Regions from separate parts of the Arthrobacter sp. 05T423 genome, predicted to be linked through region 3. Evidence: riboswitches for the same ligand, from Rfam matches in the RefSeq annotation. Region 3 holds a riboswitch; each other region holds the start of a gene.
The links. Region 3 has a riboswitch for cyclic di-AMP ahead of AC1DFE_RS20635 (NlpC/P60 family protein). Riboswitches for the same ligand answer to the same signal wherever they lie in the genome.
Positions count from the first base shown of each region.

Region 1 (5,519 bases), on a different contig from region 3:
CCGAGGGCCGCCAGGAGCGGCGCGCCCACAGTGGACAGGGCCATCATGGCCGCCAGCGGGTTGCCCGGCAGCCCCAGCACGAAGCGCCCGTCCGGCAGTTCGGCCAGGACGGCCGGGTGTCCCGGCCGCATCGCCACGCCGTCGATGACTAGCCGTCCGCCGAGTTCAGCCACGGCACGCCTGAAATGGTCGGTTCCGGAGCGGCCCGTGCCGCCGGTGGTGATGACGACGTCGGCCGGCAGGTTTAGTGCCTCAGGGATGCCTGAGTCCTCGAGGCCCACCAGCCATTCCCTATAGCCGTCCCCGATGCGGGCCTGCTGACGGCACAGGCCGCCCAGCATCTCCACGACCGCGGCCAGCTGGGGTCCGAAGGTGTCGCGCACCCGCCCGGGCCCGGGCAATCCGTGGTCCACCACCTCGGAGCCTGTCAGCAGCAGCTTCACCACCGGCTTGCCGAGGACCTCCACCTCGTCGTACGCGGCCAGGGCAGCGAGTGCCACATGGGCGGGATTCAGCACGATACCCGCCCGCACCAGAACATCCCCCGCGGCCGCTTCCTCTGCGGCCTTCCGGATGTGCTGGCCGTTGCGGGGTTCGCCGGGCCGGGCGGTACCTCCCAGCGTCAGGACGGGCAGCCCGTCCTCGTCCGTGGAGATCACGCCGCTCTCGGTGCGCAGCACTGCCTTGGCGCCTGGCGGAATTAGTCCGCCTGTGACGATCACGCTCGCCTGGTGCGGAGCCAGCCGCTGCCCTGGCTCGGCCAGGATCCACGGCCCGCTTCCGTTAACGGCCCAGCCGTCCATGGCGGACGACGCGTAGTGGGGCATGTCCTGCCGGGCGGTAATGTCCGCGGCCAAAGTCCGGCCCACTGCGTCGCGCAGCGGCACAGGTGCGGCAGGTATCGGGGCAGCACAGTCGAAGGCGGCCTGCCGGGCCTCCTCCCAGGTGTGCGCCAAATGCCTGGCCGGCGTGGCCGGATCCCCCGGCGAATCCGGCTCGTCCGCAGCGGCCCGTTCCCCTGCCGCGTCAGGCTCCGCTGTCGCGGCGGAGTCGGCGTCGGAGTCGGTTGCGTCTGTCGCGGCGGGTTCGTCGCCGGCAACGGTTGCATCGTCCGCGGCAGCTGCGTCCCCGGAAGTGGTCAGGTCGTCAGAGCGGCGCTCGGGCGCTGCGGTCATTCCCCCGGTGTCCCGCTGGGCGCCGATGTTCCGGCCGTGCCTCCGGCCGGGGTCGATGCCGCAGCCTGCGCCTCATTGGCCGTGTAGGCCTTGGCAACGGTGCGCGCCACGTCCATGGCTTTCTGCATGGCGTGCACGTCCGGTGCCTGGCCCGAAGCGCAGCCGAGGCCGGCGGCGAGCCCCGCAATGAAGGTGGTGAGAGGCGCGGCGGGACGCACTACGGAGTGCGCAGCCACTCCCGCGACGGACAGCACCTCGTTGATGTCCACGTCCACATCCTCGAGCTCAAAGGCCCGCAGCAGCAGACGGCACCACTCCTCAAGTGTTTCGTCCTGGCTTTTCATGCCTGCCTCCAAATCCACGGCGGCCCGGAACGCGGCTCATTGCTCCCGGACAGCGACTCCTAACGCGGCCGCGTCATCCCAGGTGTCCACGTCATCCGTGGAGCCGGCGGGGACAACCACAGCCTGCACGTCAAGACTAGCAAGGAGGGCGAAAACTGACCCGTGGACCAGGGCGTTGCGTGCGGCAGCCTCTCCCACGGCACGCGCCAGCGCCGCCGCGCCGTAGAAACCAGCCAGCGGCTGCAGCCGGCCGTCCGCCGATGCCGCGATGACGCCGTCGGCGGACGCGCCCGGGAGGGCGTCCCGAAGAACGCGCACGGCATCACCCACATGCGGCATGTCGCACGCGAGGACCAGGACCATGTCCGCCGGCCCCGCACTCCGGAGCGCTGCAACCCCGGCAGCGATCGCCGCTGCCGGGCCGGCAAACGGCGGATCCTCACGGGAGGTGAGCACGCCGCCCGGAAGGCCCCCGGTCTCTGGCCCCACCACAACCGTGTGCCCGGCATCCGCGGCTGCCGCGAGTGATCGCTCAAGGAGGGTGCCGCCGTCGAACATCAGCGCAGACTTGGGCGTGCCGCCCAGTCGCGAGGAGCGGCCGCCGGCCAGGATTATTGCGTCAAAGTCCACACACCCAGCGTAATCCTGTGAGGCTCAGGCCGGGGTCAGGCTGCTCTTTCGGGAAGCAGGAACGGATCCCACGCCGGTGTGGGCTTCTCCAGTTCCTTGATCTGCCACATGGTGCCCACCGGCGGAGCCGGGTCAAACCGGAGCTTCCACCCCATTTCACCGGGCGTGTGGTCACCCTTGACGTTGTTGCACCGGAGGCAGGCGGCGACGAGGTTCTCCCAGGAGTCCGCACCGCCCCGGGATTTGGGCTGGACATGATCTATGGTGTGGGCTGCCTTGCCGCAGTAGGCGCACCGGTGGCCGTCGCGGCGAAGCACGCCGCGCCTGCTCACCGCGGTGATCATGTTGTACCGGGGGCGGATGTAGCGGTTGAGGAGAATCACGGACGGACGGCCCATGATGTCCTGCGGCCCGACGACAGGATCGTCGCCTTCGGCCACCACGCTTGCCTTTCCGGTGAGCACAAGGACCAGCGCCCGGCGGAAGGTCACTACCGCCAGCGGTTCATATCCAGCATTAAGAACGAGAGTGCGCATGCACATACCTCTTCACGGCCGCACCCGGCAGAGGCCCGAGGGCCGGCTGCCCTCTGCATGTCCGGGCTATGGATCGACACCATAAGAGTAAACACTCAGTAGGCAGATGAGCGAATCGAGCGCAAGCATCGCCCTGGTGTGTCGCCCAATTAGTCATGCAGGGAAGGCAAAAAGAGGACCCCCGCCAGTTGGCGGGGGTCCTCCGTAATGCTTGGGATATCTTAGCCGCCGACGCGGATGAAGACCGGGCCGGAGCCGACGTTCACGCTGAACAGTGCGGTGGTTCCGCCGTTCCAGCCGCCGTGGACGGCCATGCCGTTGCCGACGTAAACAGCGATGTGGGCCAGGCCCATGCCGCCGTTCTGGTAGTAGGCGAGGTCGCCCGGCCGAGCTTCAGCAGCGCTGACGGTGCGGCCGAGGGACAGGTAACCTGCCGGCCAGCCGTGGTAGTGGATGCCAACGGCAGCCAGGGCGTTGGTGGCCAGGGCGGTGCAGTCCTGCGAGACGCCGAGCTGGGCGTAGGCAGCAGCTGCAATCGCAGCGCCGCGGCCGCTGGCGGCGGTCGTCGACGCTGCCGGGGCAGCAGTATCGACGGCGGCTGTGGCCTGAACTGCCGGTGCGGCGTCTGCAACCGGTGCAGCGTCAACGGCGGGGGTGGATTCCTGGACCTTGACAACAGGCTTGGGGGCCTCGACGACGGGAGCCGGTGCAGTGGAGACGGCCGGCTTCTCGTAGGAGATGGCGATGCTGGAAGCAGCGGAGATGGTGGCCGGCGCAGCGGACTGGACCTCCAGCGTGGAGGCCGGAGCGGATTCGCGCTGAACGTTGGCCTCAGCAGCGTTGGCGGCGATGCCGCTGGTCAGGACAAGACCGGAAGCAGCAGCGATAACTGCGGCCTGGCGGCCCACACCACCGGCGTTGTCGCCGACGGCCTTGGCAATGACGGCCAGCGAGTTGGTCTTGGTGACCTCGGCGCGGTGGCGTGCAATGGTCGCACGTGTAGTCATTTAAAATTTCTCTCTTTCGTATTCCACGGACCGCGGTAGCAGGACGTGGGTTATCGACGCGCCGGCATCTTGGGGGTAAGCCGGCCCGTCTCGAATGGGATTCTTAGCGAAGGGTGTAAAAAGCGGACGTGCCCGTTGCGGTCACCGGGAGCAGGAGCGTGCCGTCCGAGGGGTTCAGCGCGCTGATCATCATGCCGTTGCCGACGTAGATGCCCACGTGGGCGCCGCCGTTCTGCATGACCAGGTCGCCGGGAGCAGGCGTGGAGGTGGGCTTCATGGCGTTCCACGCGTTGACGCGGGGAATGCTGATGCCTGCCTGAGCGTAGACCCACTGAGTGAAGCCGGAGCAGTCCCAGCCGTCGGGGGTGGTGCCACCCCACACGTAGGGGTGACCGATGCCGGTGTACGCGATGGCGGCCAGTCCGGCGGCTGCGGCGGAGGCCGCACCATCGGTGGACTTGGCGGTGACGGCCTTGGCAGCACCGGCGTTCTCGTCGCTGGTCTGGCCTGCGTCGCCCGCCTTGCTGTCATCGCTCGACTGAGCGGCGACGGTTTCGACGACCGGGGCTGCCACGGTGGTGACAGCAGGACGCTCGAAGGAGACAGTGGCGGTGGGCGCGGCGGTCACAGCGAGCTGCGCGGCCTGGGTTCCGGTCTCCGAAGAGGCGGAAACACCAATGTTGGCGTCGGCTGCGTTGGCCGGCATGCCAACGCTCAGGATGAGACCTGAAGCAGCCGCGATGACAGCTGCCTGGCGACCTACTGTGCCGGCATTGGCGCTAACCGCCTTGGACACGGAGTCCAATGGGTTCATACGAACCGTTTGCGCGCGGTGGCGCGCGGCATTGTGGCGTGAAGACACGAAGGTAGCCTCTCCCAATGCCTGCGAGGTGAGCTGTCGGATTCGGATGGGAGTCACCCGGCCACTCTGCTTCCTGGGAAGCTTTGCGACTTAACCCCAAGGCCTTCTTGCGAAGACCAAAATTGGTTCCCCCGCCCCTGCCAGACGATGTAATGCGAACGGACCTTGAGCGGTGGCAGAGTTAGGCAATCCACTCAAGAGCGTCAACTTCGGAAAAGTTGACGCGGTTTAGACGGTACAGCAGTTCGGAACGAATGTCACATTCAGGTCACGGCGTGTCACAGGAATGAGAGTGCTCCATCGACTTGGCTTAAAGCCAGCCCATGGGGTCAACGACATCCCCGTTGACCATCACCTCGAAGTGGAGGTGGCAGCCGGTGGAAGCGCCTGTGGTCCCGCTGAGGGCAATCACTTCGCCGCGGGTCACCTTCTGTCCAACCTGAACGCTGGAGGACGACAGGTGGTTGTACGTGGTTTCGAGGCCATTGCCGTGGTCGATCACCACGCGGTTGCCTCCCCCGTACGGATGCCAGCCCGAGAAGGTGACCTTGCCACTGGCCGCAGCGAGCACTTGCGTCCCGCACTGGGCAGCGAAGTCCTGGCCGCGGTGGAACTCGCCGGCTCCGCCGGTGATCGGGCTGACCCGGTAACCGAACGGCGAGGACTTGACCAGCGTGGTCAGCGGACCTCCCAGGGTGCCCAGCGATGCCGACCGGCTGATGCTGCCGGCCGACTGGGCACTCAGGAGTTGCTTCAGCTTTCCGTCCGGGTCACCAGTGGTGGCTACGGAGGTGCGGCTGAAGTCAATCTTGGCGGCCGCTTCGGCCGAGACTTTGGGCTGGGCCAGCGAGGCGGCAGATGAGGACGCCCCTCCCTGCTGGTCACCGGCAGCCAGGACCGGGCTGGTCGCCGGGACAGTAACGGTCAGCAGCAAGCCGGTGGCGGCGAGGGCTACGCCGGCCTTC
Region 1 covers NZ_JBFTLC010000038.1:23,328-28,846, reverse strand. The annotation lists gene AC1DFE_RS20960 (molybdopterin molybdotransferase MoeA) at 1-1,175, opposite strand, end outside; gene AC1DFE_RS20955 (DUF6457 domain-containing protein) at 1,172-1,519, opposite strand; gene mobA (molybdenum cofactor guanylyltransferase) at 1,556-2,149, opposite strand; gene AC1DFE_RS20945 (HNH endonuclease) at 2,185-2,685, opposite strand; gene AC1DFE_RS20940 (NlpC/P60 family protein) at 2,907-3,692, opposite strand; gene AC1DFE_RS20935 (C40 family peptidase) at 3,796-4,506, opposite strand; cyclic di-AMP (ydaO/yuaA leader) riboswitch at 4,559-4,728, opposite strand; gene AC1DFE_RS20930 (M23 family metallopeptidase) at 4,865-5,519, opposite strand, start outside.
Region 1: another riboswitch for cyclic di-AMP. It lies ahead of AC1DFE_RS20935 (C40 family peptidase); the one in region 3 lies ahead of AC1DFE_RS20635 (NlpC/P60 family protein).

Region 2 (5,519 bases), on a different contig from region 3:
ATGGACTCCTATTTGACCCAGCAGCTGGACAAGCAGCTCACGGAGGCGGCCCACCGCTCCAGCGAGTTCGGCCGGCCGCCGCTCGGCAACCCGGGCACCAAGCCCGATCCCCTGGGGGCACGCGGCCAGCGGGTGGGCACTGTAACCGCCCGGATCGAGGACGGCACCGTCATCAGCGCCGGTTTCATTGCAACCGACGCCACCGTCGCCTCGCTGTCCGCCCGGGATGACCAGGTCCTCCTGGAGCTCCGCCGCGACGGTGTGCCCGTTGAACGCACGCTGTCCTCGGGCACGTACCGGCTTGTGGCCGCCCAAGCGCCTTACGGAGACGTCATCGTCACCGGGCTCCCGCTCGCGGAAAAGCAGAACACCCTGACGTCGCTCCTTTGGACGATCACCATCGTCTCGCTGGGCGGACTCGTACTGATCGGCCTGGCAGGGACGGTGCTCATCCGCCGCACCATGAAACCGCTGGAGCAGCTCTCCGAGGTAGCCACCCAGGTTTCGCGCCTGCCGCTGGACGCCGGTGAGGTTGCACTCGCCGTCCGCGTCCCGCCGTCGAACGCCCATCCCGGAACCGAAGTGGGCAGCGTGGGGCACGCCCTGAACCAGATGCTGGACAACGTCTCCAACGCGCTGGAAGCGCGGCAGGAAAGCGAAATGAAGGTGCGGCAATTCGTGGCGGACGCCTCGCACGAGCTCCGGACGCCGCTCACGGCCATCCGCGGCTACACCGAGCTGATGCGCATGACCGAAAAGTTCACTCCGGACGGCCAGCGATCCCTCGCACGCGTGCAGAGCCAATCCGAGCGCATGACCGCCCTGGTGGAGGACCTCCTGCTGCTCGCCCGGCTCGACGAGGGCCAGCCCCTCAAGGTCAGCGACGTGGACCTGACGCAACTGGTGATTGAGACCGTCAGCGACGAAAAAGTCATGGCGCCGGACCGGGCCTGGCACCTCGATCTTCCCGAGGAACCCGTATCGGTTCGGGGCGACGCCTCGCAGCTGCACCAGGTGTTGGTCAACCTGCTCTCGAATGCGCGCAAACACACACCGCCCGGGACCACGGTGACCACCGGCGTCATGCGCTCAGCGGACGGCAGTGCTGTGATTACAGTCACGGACGACGGCGCCGGCATCCCTCCCGAATTCGTGGACAAGGTCTTCGCGCGCTTCGCCCGCGCGGACGCGTCACGTGCGACGCCGTTGCCGGCGCCCCTGGCGCCTGCAACCGCAGCGGCGAAAGGCCCTGCCCGCGGCGGCGCAAGCGCAGGAACGGCCCTGCAAACCCCGGCCTCGCAGGGGGAACCGGGGATTGCCTCCGCAGAGGGAACCAGTGGCTTGGGCCTGTCCATTGTGCAGTCCATAGTGGAGGCGCATGGCGGCACGGTGGAGGTCACCTCCCGGCCCGGACGGACAGAGTTCGCCGTCCGGCTGCCCGCGCAAGGCGCCGCGCCGTTGTCGTGATGCCCGTTACCTAAATGTGACTTAATCAGAAGCCTCCTGTACCGTCGATATGGTGCGGCCGCCACTAGGACCGCATCTCCGGATTGACGCCCAGCTCTGCCGCTTCCCGGATTCCGCTAGATCAGGCAGAGGCGGGGGAACCAGAGTCCCGGGCTTTTCGCATCAGCCCTTGGGGTGAAGCCGACACGTGAATTTTCCGTGCGGCCGGATGACCTCATCCGAACCCGACAGCTAACTCCGCAGGTGTTGAGAGGCAATCCACCATGTCTGAATTTAAGGCTCAGGCGCGCCCTGAACGCGCCTCCCATAAGTCTGGCCGCACGACTTCACGCGACAGCATTTCCCGGCACCGCGCCGAGCCGGCCCGTCCTACGACTGCATTGGGCCGCTTCACTGCAAGCCTTCCGTCCTTTGGGCGCCGGGCAGCCGTCCTGACCACTGCCGCCGCCGTGCTCCTTGGCGTCGGTGCCGCAGGCCACGCGGCCGACCAGGCCGCGCCTTCCGCCGCCGCGACGGCGGCGGCCACAGCCGACGCCGGACAGGCGCTGAACTTCGACAAGACGCTGATCTCCGCCTTCCCGGCCCCGGCCGGGGCGACCATCGCCCCGCAGTCTGCCACCAAGGCCGCGCCGAAGGTTGCAGCCAAGACCGCCGCACCCAAGGCAGCCGCCAAGGCCGCTCCGAAGGCGGCGGTGGCGAAGGCGGCTCCCGTTGCCAAGGCCGCCCCGGTTGCCAAGGCCAGGGTTGCCGCCAAGGTTGCCCCCGCGAAGGCCGCGGCGCCCGTTGCCCTGAATGATCCTGCCGGCGCGCAGGCCTACGCGGCCAGCAAGCTGGGCTCCTTCGGCTGGTCCGCTGACCAGATGCAGTGCCTGCACCGGCTCTGGACCAAGGAATCGGAATGGCGCACCACGGCCACCAACGCCAGCAGCGGCGCCTACGGCATCGTCCAGTCCCTGCCCGCCGAAAAGATGGCGACCGCCGGGGCGGACTACCGCACCAACTACCGCACCCAGATCAACTGGGGCCTGGACTACATCAAGGAGCGCTACGACTCCCCGTGCGGCGCGCTGAACTGGCACCTCGCCCACAACTGGTACTGACAGGTTGCCGCAGCCGAACCGGCTGACGGCGCGCATTTCTGCACCGCTTAAGGGTGCCCGGGGCCCCGGATCCGCCAGGATCCGGGGCCCTTCGGCGTCCCGGCACCATCTGCGCCCGGCAAAGTGGTGCAGAAATGCGGCGCAACTCCGAAAGGACGCTGCTTGGTTCCGGCGGCCGGCGAGCGCCGATTTAACTTCCACAGCCCCTGCACAGCTTCGCCCTAAAACCCTCATAACAGCGGCCGCCACTGTTGATGCATGACCATCACCGACCAGGCCTCCGGAACCCAGCCGCACCCACCGCTGCACACCCCGCCGTACGTGCTCCACGGAGCCCACGCGGCCGGACAACCCCCGGTGCACGCGCCCCTGAGGCACCCCCGGCGGTCGCCCATCGACACCTCCGTCGCGGTACCGGTCCTGGACGTCACCATCCCGGTCTACAACGAGGAACGCGACCTGGAGGAGTGCCTACGCCGGCTCCACGCCTACCTGCGCGGCACCTTCCCGCACTCGTTCCGCATCACCGTCGCGGACAACGCGAGCACCGACGGCACGCTCAAGGCCGCCGAGCGCGTCGCCCGGGAGCTCCGCGAGGTCACGGTGGTGCACCTCGAGGAGAAGGGCCGCGGCAACGCCCTGCGGAAGGTCTGGCTGGCTTCGCCGTCGCCGGTCCTTGCGTATATGGACGTGGACCTCTCCACCGACCTGGCCGCGTTGGATCCCCTCCTGGCCCCACTGATCTCCGGCCACTCGGACCTCGCCATCGGCACGCGGCTCACCCGCAACTCCCGGGTGGTCCGCGGGCCGAAGCGCGAATTCATCTCCCGCAGCTACAACTTCATGCTGCAGTCCCTGATGGGCGCCCACTTCAGCGACGCGCAGTGCGGCTTCAAGGCCATCCGCGCCGACATCGCGCAGCAGATCCTCCCGCACACCGTGGACACTGCATGGTTCTTCGACACCGAGCTCCTGGTCCTCGCCGAACGCTGCGGCCTCCGCGTCCACGAGGTGCCGGTGGACTGGACGGACGACCCCAATTCCAGCGTGGACATCGTCCAGACAGCCCTTTGCGACGTCCGCGGCATGGCCCGGCTCAGCAAGGCCATGGTCACCGGCCGCATCCCCGTCGCCGAACTCCGTGCCGCCCTGGCCCGCGGCCCTCTCCCCGCAGCTTCCCGCAGCCAGGAGCAGAGCCCGGGCGGCAGCCTGTTCGGCCAGCTGGTACGGTTCGGCACCATCGGTGTGGCCTCCACCCTCGCGTATCTGGTCCTCTTCTACCTCTGCCGCAACCTGATGGACCCGCAGCTCGCCAACCTGCTGGCCCTGCTCACCACGGCCGTGGCCAACACCGCGGCGAACCGTCGCTTCACGTTCGGCATCGCCGGCAACAGCGACGCAGCCCGCCACCACTTCGAGGGGCTGCTGGTCTTCGGGATCGGGCTTGCCCTCACGTCGGGTGCTCTCGCCCTGGTTCACGGCGGAGCGCTGGCGGGAGGCACGACGCCGGACCGCTGGCTTGAGCTGGCCACCGTCACCGCCGCGAACCTTGCGGCCACCGCGCTGAAGTTCCTGCTGTTCCGGCTCTGGGTTTTCCGACGGCGGCAGGTCCCCACCAGCTCTCCCGCAGATCCTGCCGCCTCCGAGGCATCCCTCCCGCACGCATCCGGCCCGACCACAGAAATGGCACAGTCATGAGCACCACCGCCACTCCCCCCAACGAGACAACGGACCAGGCGATCGACCAGTCGACGGCGCGCCCGTCGGCGAATGCCGCGCAGACCGCGCCACCCGCGTCGGCCGCTCCGGAGCGAAACCGCAGGACCGGCAGGGCATCGCGCCTGCTGCAGGGCAACCAGCCCCGCTGGATCCGCCCCTCGGCGGCAGCGCTCCTGGCGTTCAACGCCGTCCTGTACCTGTGGAACCTCGAAGCCACGGGATACGCCAACTCCTTTTACGCAGCAGCCATCCAGGCAGGCACGAAGGACTGGACGGCGCTTTTGTTCGGCTCCCTCGATGCCGGAAACGCCATCACGGTCGACAAGCCCCCTGCGGCCCTGTGGATTCCCGCCCTCGCGGGCAGGGTCTTCGGATTCTCGCCACTGAGCATGCTGGTGCCGCAGGCACTCATGGGCGTGGCCGCCGTCGGACTCCTTTACCTCACGGTCAAGCGCATCACCGGTCCCGGGGCGGGCCTGCTCGCCGGCGGCGTGCTGGCGCTGACCCCCGTTGCCGCGCTGATGTTCCGGTTCAACAACCCCGACGCGCTGCTCACCCTGTGCCTGGTGCTGGCCGCCTACCTGACCACGCGCGCCATCGAAAAGGCCGGCTGGAAGTGGCTGGCCGCCGCGGGCGCCGTGATCGGCCTGGCCTTCCTGACCAAGATGCTTCAGGGTTTCCTGATCGTTCCAGGCCTCGCCCTGGCCTACCTCTGGGCCGCCCCCACCAGCCTCGGCCGGCGTTTTCTGCACCTACTCGCGGCGGCGGGCGGCATCGTTCTCGTCGCCGGCAGTTACGTCGCCCTGTTCCAGCTCACCCCGGCCTCAGCCAGGCCCTACGTGGCCGGATCCGAGACCAACAGCTTCCTGGAACTGACCTTCGGCTACAACGGCCTCGGCCGGATCACCGGCTCAGAAGGCGGCATGGGCGCCGGCATGCCCGGCGGCGGTGGCGGCATGGGCGGGAATGTCGGCTTCGGCGGAACCGCAGGAATCACTCGGATGTTCGGGACCAGCTTCGGCGGCGAGGTATCGTGGCTGCTTCCCTCGGCCCTGATCCTGCTCGGTGCCGGGCTGTGGTTTACCCGCCGTGAAGCCCGCACGTCACGTACCCGCGCGGCCCTGATCCTCTGGGGCGGCTGGCTGCTGGTGACCGCCGGCATCCTGAGCTTTATGGGCGGCACCGTCCACCCGTACTACGCTGTTGCGCTGGCCCCGGCGATTGCCGCGCTGG
Region 2 covers NZ_JBFTLC010000003.1:12,773-18,291, forward strand. The annotation lists gene AC1DFE_RS03870 (sensor histidine kinase) at 1-1,467, shown strand, start outside; cyclic di-AMP (ydaO/yuaA leader) riboswitch at 1,562-1,725, shown strand; gene AC1DFE_RS03875 (aggregation-promoting factor C-terminal-like domain-containing protein) at 1,731-2,567, shown strand; gene AC1DFE_RS03880 (bifunctional glycosyltransferase family 2/GtrA family protein) at 2,826-4,265, shown strand; gene AC1DFE_RS03885 (glycosyltransferase family 39 protein) at 4,262-5,519, shown strand, end outside.
Region 2: another riboswitch for cyclic di-AMP. It lies ahead of AC1DFE_RS03875 (aggregation-promoting factor C-terminal-like domain-containing protein); the one in region 3 lies ahead of AC1DFE_RS20635 (NlpC/P60 family protein).

Region 3 (5,519 bases):
TGCCGCCTCCCGTGTTCCCGGCATCCGGGGTTGCAGGGCACGACGGCGCACAACAGCCATGTGCCGAGCCTACAGGGACGCCGCTTCCGTGGGGCGGAAGGGGCTGCAGTGGCGCGGGTGTCACCGGCGCTGCTGCGCACCGTCTTGATAGTTTGGAGGCATGGCAAGCAACTGGGATCGCCTGGACGTCACTCAGCGCGACTCCGTGCAGGAAAACGTGGAACTCTATGAGCGCGTCCGGCCTGCCCTGAAGCTGGTCACCCGGGAGACCATGCAGATACTGCGGAGCATGCTCAAGGACACCGAGGTCACCCCGCTGTTCGTGACCGGCCGGACCAAATCGGTGGACTCCTTCCGGGAAAAGATCTCCCGGACCGACGAACCGCTGGAAGAGGGCGGGCAGCGGCTGCTGAAATTCCCGGACCCGTTCCGCACCCTCAACGACATGGTGGGCGTCCGCGTCATCACCAAGCTGCCGGCTGAAAATGCCATGGTGGCCAACCTGATCAAACGCCAGCGGCACCTCTTCGACTGCCGGGGGGACCGCGAAAAGGACATCGGCTCCATCGAATCCGGAACCTACGGTTATTCCAGCCGGCACCTGATCCTGCGCACCATCCAGAACGACGTGGTGAAGAACTACCAGCAGGTCTTCAACCCCGAGGTCCAGCCCAACGGCAGCTACTTCTTCGAATGCCAGATCCGCACCGTGTTCGCGCACGCCTGGAGCGAGATCGAGCACGACATCCGGTTCAAGGCCGAGGACCCGCGGGCGTGGACGCCGCACTTCGACCGCCAGTTCACGGCCACCGCCGCCATGCTGGAGACCGTGGAGACCGCCTTCGCCGACCTGCACGAACGGTACGAGGAGGTCCGCAGCTACTGGGACATGGAGGGCGAGGGCGCGGCGCAGCTCACGCCCAACCGCATCCGCGATGTCTGGCGCGCCCTGCTCCCCCATGTGGACCGGAAAGTAGATGATGACTGGGGATGGGCGGCCGAACTCCTGGCGGCCCACGGACTCAAGCAGACCGTCCAACTCGCTGGACTACTCAGCGCCAACCGGATCACCGAGGTCCGCAGGGCCCTTGACCACCGCTACTCCCCCGGCCCGGACCGCCTGCTGGATGACCTCCTGCTGTGGCAGTACGGCACTAAGCACATCGACCTCACCGCAGAGGCGCCCGACGCCGTCCCCCACCCGCGGCGCGACAGCCTCCTGCGGCGGCTGAGGCAGATCGAGCGCTACCGCCAGACCAAGAAATAGAGTGCTGGCAGGCTAGAGACAGGAGAGTGAGGTTCGACACACCAATCAATGCCTAATTCCATACATGACGTGGGCCAACGGGACATGAACGACACGGCCCCGTTACCTTAATGTGACATTGGGCGAAGCCTCCCGTACGGTGGAAAACGTGCCTTTTTCACCGAGGAGGCACTCCCGCGCTGATTGCCTAACTCTGCCGCAGCCCGAGGAACCATTCGATTACCCATGTCCGGCAGAGACGGGGAAACCACTTTTCGGCCCGCTTGAAGCGGGCCTTGGGGTGAAGCCGCGCAGTTCCTGACCACGCTCAGGACAGCGGCCGGGTGCCTCCCATCCGAATCCGACAGCTCACCTCGCAGGCACCGGGAGAGGCTTCTTCATGTCGTTCCGCTTTATTTCTGGCCGCCGTGCTGCGGCCATCCTTGCAGCATCCGGCCTCGCCTTCACCGGCAGCGTCGCAGCCAATGCCGCCAACGCTCCGGCCCAGCAGACGAAGGCTCCGGCCGCCGCTGTGACGGCCAACCAGACTCAGGTACCCCTGAACGCTGCCTCCAGCGTCAAGATCGAGTTCGAACGCCCCGCGGTCAAGTCGGCGCCGGCTCCCGTGGCGGCAGCGCCCGTCTTCGCAAAGCCTGCCGTCAAGCCGGCCGCGAAGAAGGCAGCGGCACCTGCCGCCGCACCCGTGGCACCTGCCGCGGCTCCCAAGGCTGCAGCTGCGCCGGCCGCACCCGCACCGAAGATCACAGTCAAGGCCGCGGCTCCCGCCCCGAAGACGCCCGTGAAGGCGGCGGCGGGCGTCAACGCCGCGATGCTGGCGTCAGCCTACGCCCAGATCGGCATCACGCAGGACTGCACCGCCATGGTGGAAAAGGCCCTCGGCGCCGCCGGAATCCATGTGGGTGACCTCGCGCCGATGCAGTTCCTGAGCTACGGCAAGGTCGTCTCCACCCCGCAGCCCGGCGACATGGTGGTCCAGTCCGGCCACGTGGCCATCTACGCCGGCGGCGGCAAGGTCGTCAGCGGCGGCATGAACGGCATCAACGCCACCATGGCCCACCCGCTGTCCTGGCTCACCGCCACGGGCCCCGTCACCTTCGTGCGCGCGGCCTAAGCAGGGCTAAACAAACCGCCGTGTTCCGCTGCCTTGGGGGCGGCGGAACACGGCTATCCCAAGGTGCCCCCACCTTTCTCCAAGGATGGCGGAACACACTGGCTATGCCTGATGAAAGACCGCAGTCTCCGGCTGCGAGTCAGGATCGCCGGATCCGGCTTGTCCCCCATGCATTCCGGATCCGGTGCCTGCCGGCAGCAGGGACAGACAACCACCGACCCGTTTAGCCCCTGACCGTGCGGTTCCGCCCCTGTGACTTCGCTTCATACAGCGCGACGTCGGCAGCGGCGATCACTTCGTCGAGGTCGGCGGTTTCCGCGTTGTAGATGGAAATGCCGTAGCTGACGGTCGGCATCCGCAGCAACTCCGGAATGTGCTGTTCCGCCAGCCTCCTGCTGATTTCGGCCGCGATGATTTCCGCGCTCTTCGGGCCGGCACCGGGGAGCAGGAGGATGAACTCCTCACCCCCGTAGCGCCCGGCAAGGTCCGTGGACCGGGCCGACGCGCCGCACGCCTCGGCAAAGGCCTGGAGCGCAAGATCACCGGCCGCATGGCCGAAGGTGTCGTTGACCGACTTGAAGTGGTCCAGGTCCGCCAGGATCAGTGAGCCTCCGCTGTTGGCGGCCTTGCTGCGGTCCAGCTCTTCGGCCGCTGCTTCCAGGAAGGCGCCGCGGTTGAGAAGGCCCGTGAGCCCGTCCTGGGTAGCGACCGTCCGCAGCGCCCGTGTCTGCTGCTCGGTGCTCAGGCCCGCCATGCTGAAGGACACCACCACCAGCAGCACCATGGTGACCATGGTGGTCACCGCCGATCCGAAATAGGTGGCAAAGACGGGACCGTCTGGCCCTTCGATGAGGAACACCGCCAGACGGCACAGGTAGAAGAAGGCCACCCCGCCCGCCGCGATGGCCATGGGGATCCTCACCCGGGAGTAGCCGGGTTCCAGCCGCCACAGCTCGTGCGACGCCAGGCCGATGAGCACGGCCATCGACGCCAGGAAGACGCCACCGCCTGCCCAGGTATTGGATCCCGGACTGTCGAGAGCCGCCGCGGCGCCGGCGAGGACCGGCAGTGCAACGGACAGCCACAGGTTGTGCCTCAGGTTCCGCAGGGAGCGCGCCCCGGCCCACACCCCGGCAGCGCCGGACACCAGCAGGACGTTGCCCAGCGGATTGGCCCAGACCTGCTGCGGCGTGCCGTTGAGGAGAAAGGACGCCGAGCCGGAGAGGAACAGGAGCAGGGCGGCGCACCACCACGCGCTGTAGGGCGAGCGGGTGCTGCGGAAAGTGGAAAAGTAGAACAGCAGCGCCAGAATCAGGGCCATAGCCGCGAAGGCGACCCGCAGTGTGGCCGTGTCTAGGATCATCCCGTCCCCTTGAATCCCGATCCAGTGCAATCCAGTATCGCACCGGGAGCCACCGGGGTCCCGCCGTGGCGCGGAGAAATTTCACCATCACGACACATTTGTCAGACATCAGTTCACGAACTGGGCCGTAGGGCCCCTGCGGTGCCAGCATTATTGAATGCTTGAGGCAACAAAAAACCCCGTATCCGCTTCCCCGGCCGCGGAAGCCGACGCGCCCCTGAACCCGGCCCTCGCCGCGGAAGCCAGAATTGCGCGCGTCGCGGTGACCGTCTTCCCCCTTCTGGTGCTCGCCGCTGGCGTGGCAGGATTCCTGCTTCCCGGCGCCTTCAAACCGTTGGGCACGGCGGTCCCGTACCTGCTGGGAATCATCATGTTCTGCATGGGCCTGACGCTGACGCCGCCCGACTTCACGGCGGTCGCGCGCAGGCCCTGGGCAGTGGTGCTCGGCATCGTGGCGCACTACGTGATCATGCCCGGCGCCGGCTGGGCGATCGCCACCCTCCTCCACCTGGAGCCTGCGCTGGCAGTGGGGCTGATCCTCGTGGGCTGCGCGCCCTCAGGCACCGCCTCCAACGTGATGGCGTTCCTGGCCAAGGGCGATGTTGCCCTGTCCGTGGCCGTCGCCAGCGTTTCGACGCTCATCGCCCCGGTGGTCACGCCCGTCCTGGTGCTGTTCCTGGCCGGTTCCTTCCTGACCATCGACGCCGGCGGCATGATGCTGGACATCGTCAAGACCGTCCTGCTCCCCGTGATCGCGGGCCTGCTGGCCCGGCTGTTCCTCAAGAACCTCGTCGCCAAGGCGCTGCCGGCGCTGCCCTGGGCATCCGCCGTCGTAATTTCCCTCATCGTGGCGGTGGTGGTGGCGGGAAGCGCCAGCAAGATCCTGGCTGCCGGCGGCATTGTGTTCCTAGCCGTGGTGCTGCACAACGGCTTCGGCCTCGGCCTCGGCTACCTGGCCGGCAAGCTGGGCCGCCTGGACGACAAGGCGCGCAGGGCCCTCGCGTTCGAGGTGGGCATGCAGAACTCCGGCCTGGCGGCGACGCTGGCCACCGCACACTTCACCCCGCTGGCCGCCCTGCCGTCCGCCGTGTTCTCCCTCTGGCACAACATCTCGGGCGCCATCGTCGCTGCCTGGCTGGCCCGCAGGCCTCTTCAGGAGCAGCTGGAGAACTAAGCCGCCGGCTCAGCGGAGCCCGCAGCGGCGAACACGCTGGCGGCCCGGGGCAGGCCGTAGTGCTCACGCAGCGTATTCCCCGTGTAGTGCCGGCGGAACAGTCCCCGGGACCGCAGGATCGGAATGACGTGGTCCACGAAGGCGTCCAGTCCCGACGGCAGCACCGGCGGCATGATGTTGAAGCCGTCCGCCGCGCCCTTCTCAAACCACTCCTGGATGGCGTCCGCCACCTGCTCGGGCGTTCCGGAGAAGGTGCGGTGCCCGCGGCCGCCTCCCAGCCTGCCGATGAGCTGCCGGACGGTGAGCCGTTCGCGCCGGGCGAGTTCCACAATCAGCGTGTACCGGCTCTTGGCGCCCTCAATCGCGTCCTCGGAGGGGAGGTCCTCGGGCAGCTGCGCATCCAGCGGGAGGGATTCCGGCGAGACCCGCAACACGCCCGCCAGCTGCTTCCGCGCGTGCTCGGGGTGGATGAGCTCATCGAGCTGCTTCTCCAGCCGCCGCGCCTCGTGCACAGTGGAGCCGATCACCGGCACAATGCCGGGAAGGATCTTGATGTGATCCGGGTTGCGGCCCACGGCGGCCGTCTTCCGCTTGAGGTCGGCAT
Region 3 covers NZ_JBFTLC010000037.1:10,591-16,109, forward strand. The annotation lists gene AC1DFE_RS20630 (GTP pyrophosphokinase) at 161-1,267, shown strand; cyclic di-AMP (ydaO/yuaA leader) riboswitch at 1,478-1,643, shown strand; gene AC1DFE_RS20635 (NlpC/P60 family protein) at 1,647-2,378, shown strand; gene AC1DFE_RS20640 (GGDEF domain-containing protein) at 2,602-3,741, opposite strand; gene AC1DFE_RS20645 (bile acid:sodium symporter family protein) at 3,899-4,915, shown strand; gene AC1DFE_RS20650 (LLM class flavin-dependent oxidoreductase) at 4,912-5,519, opposite strand, start outside.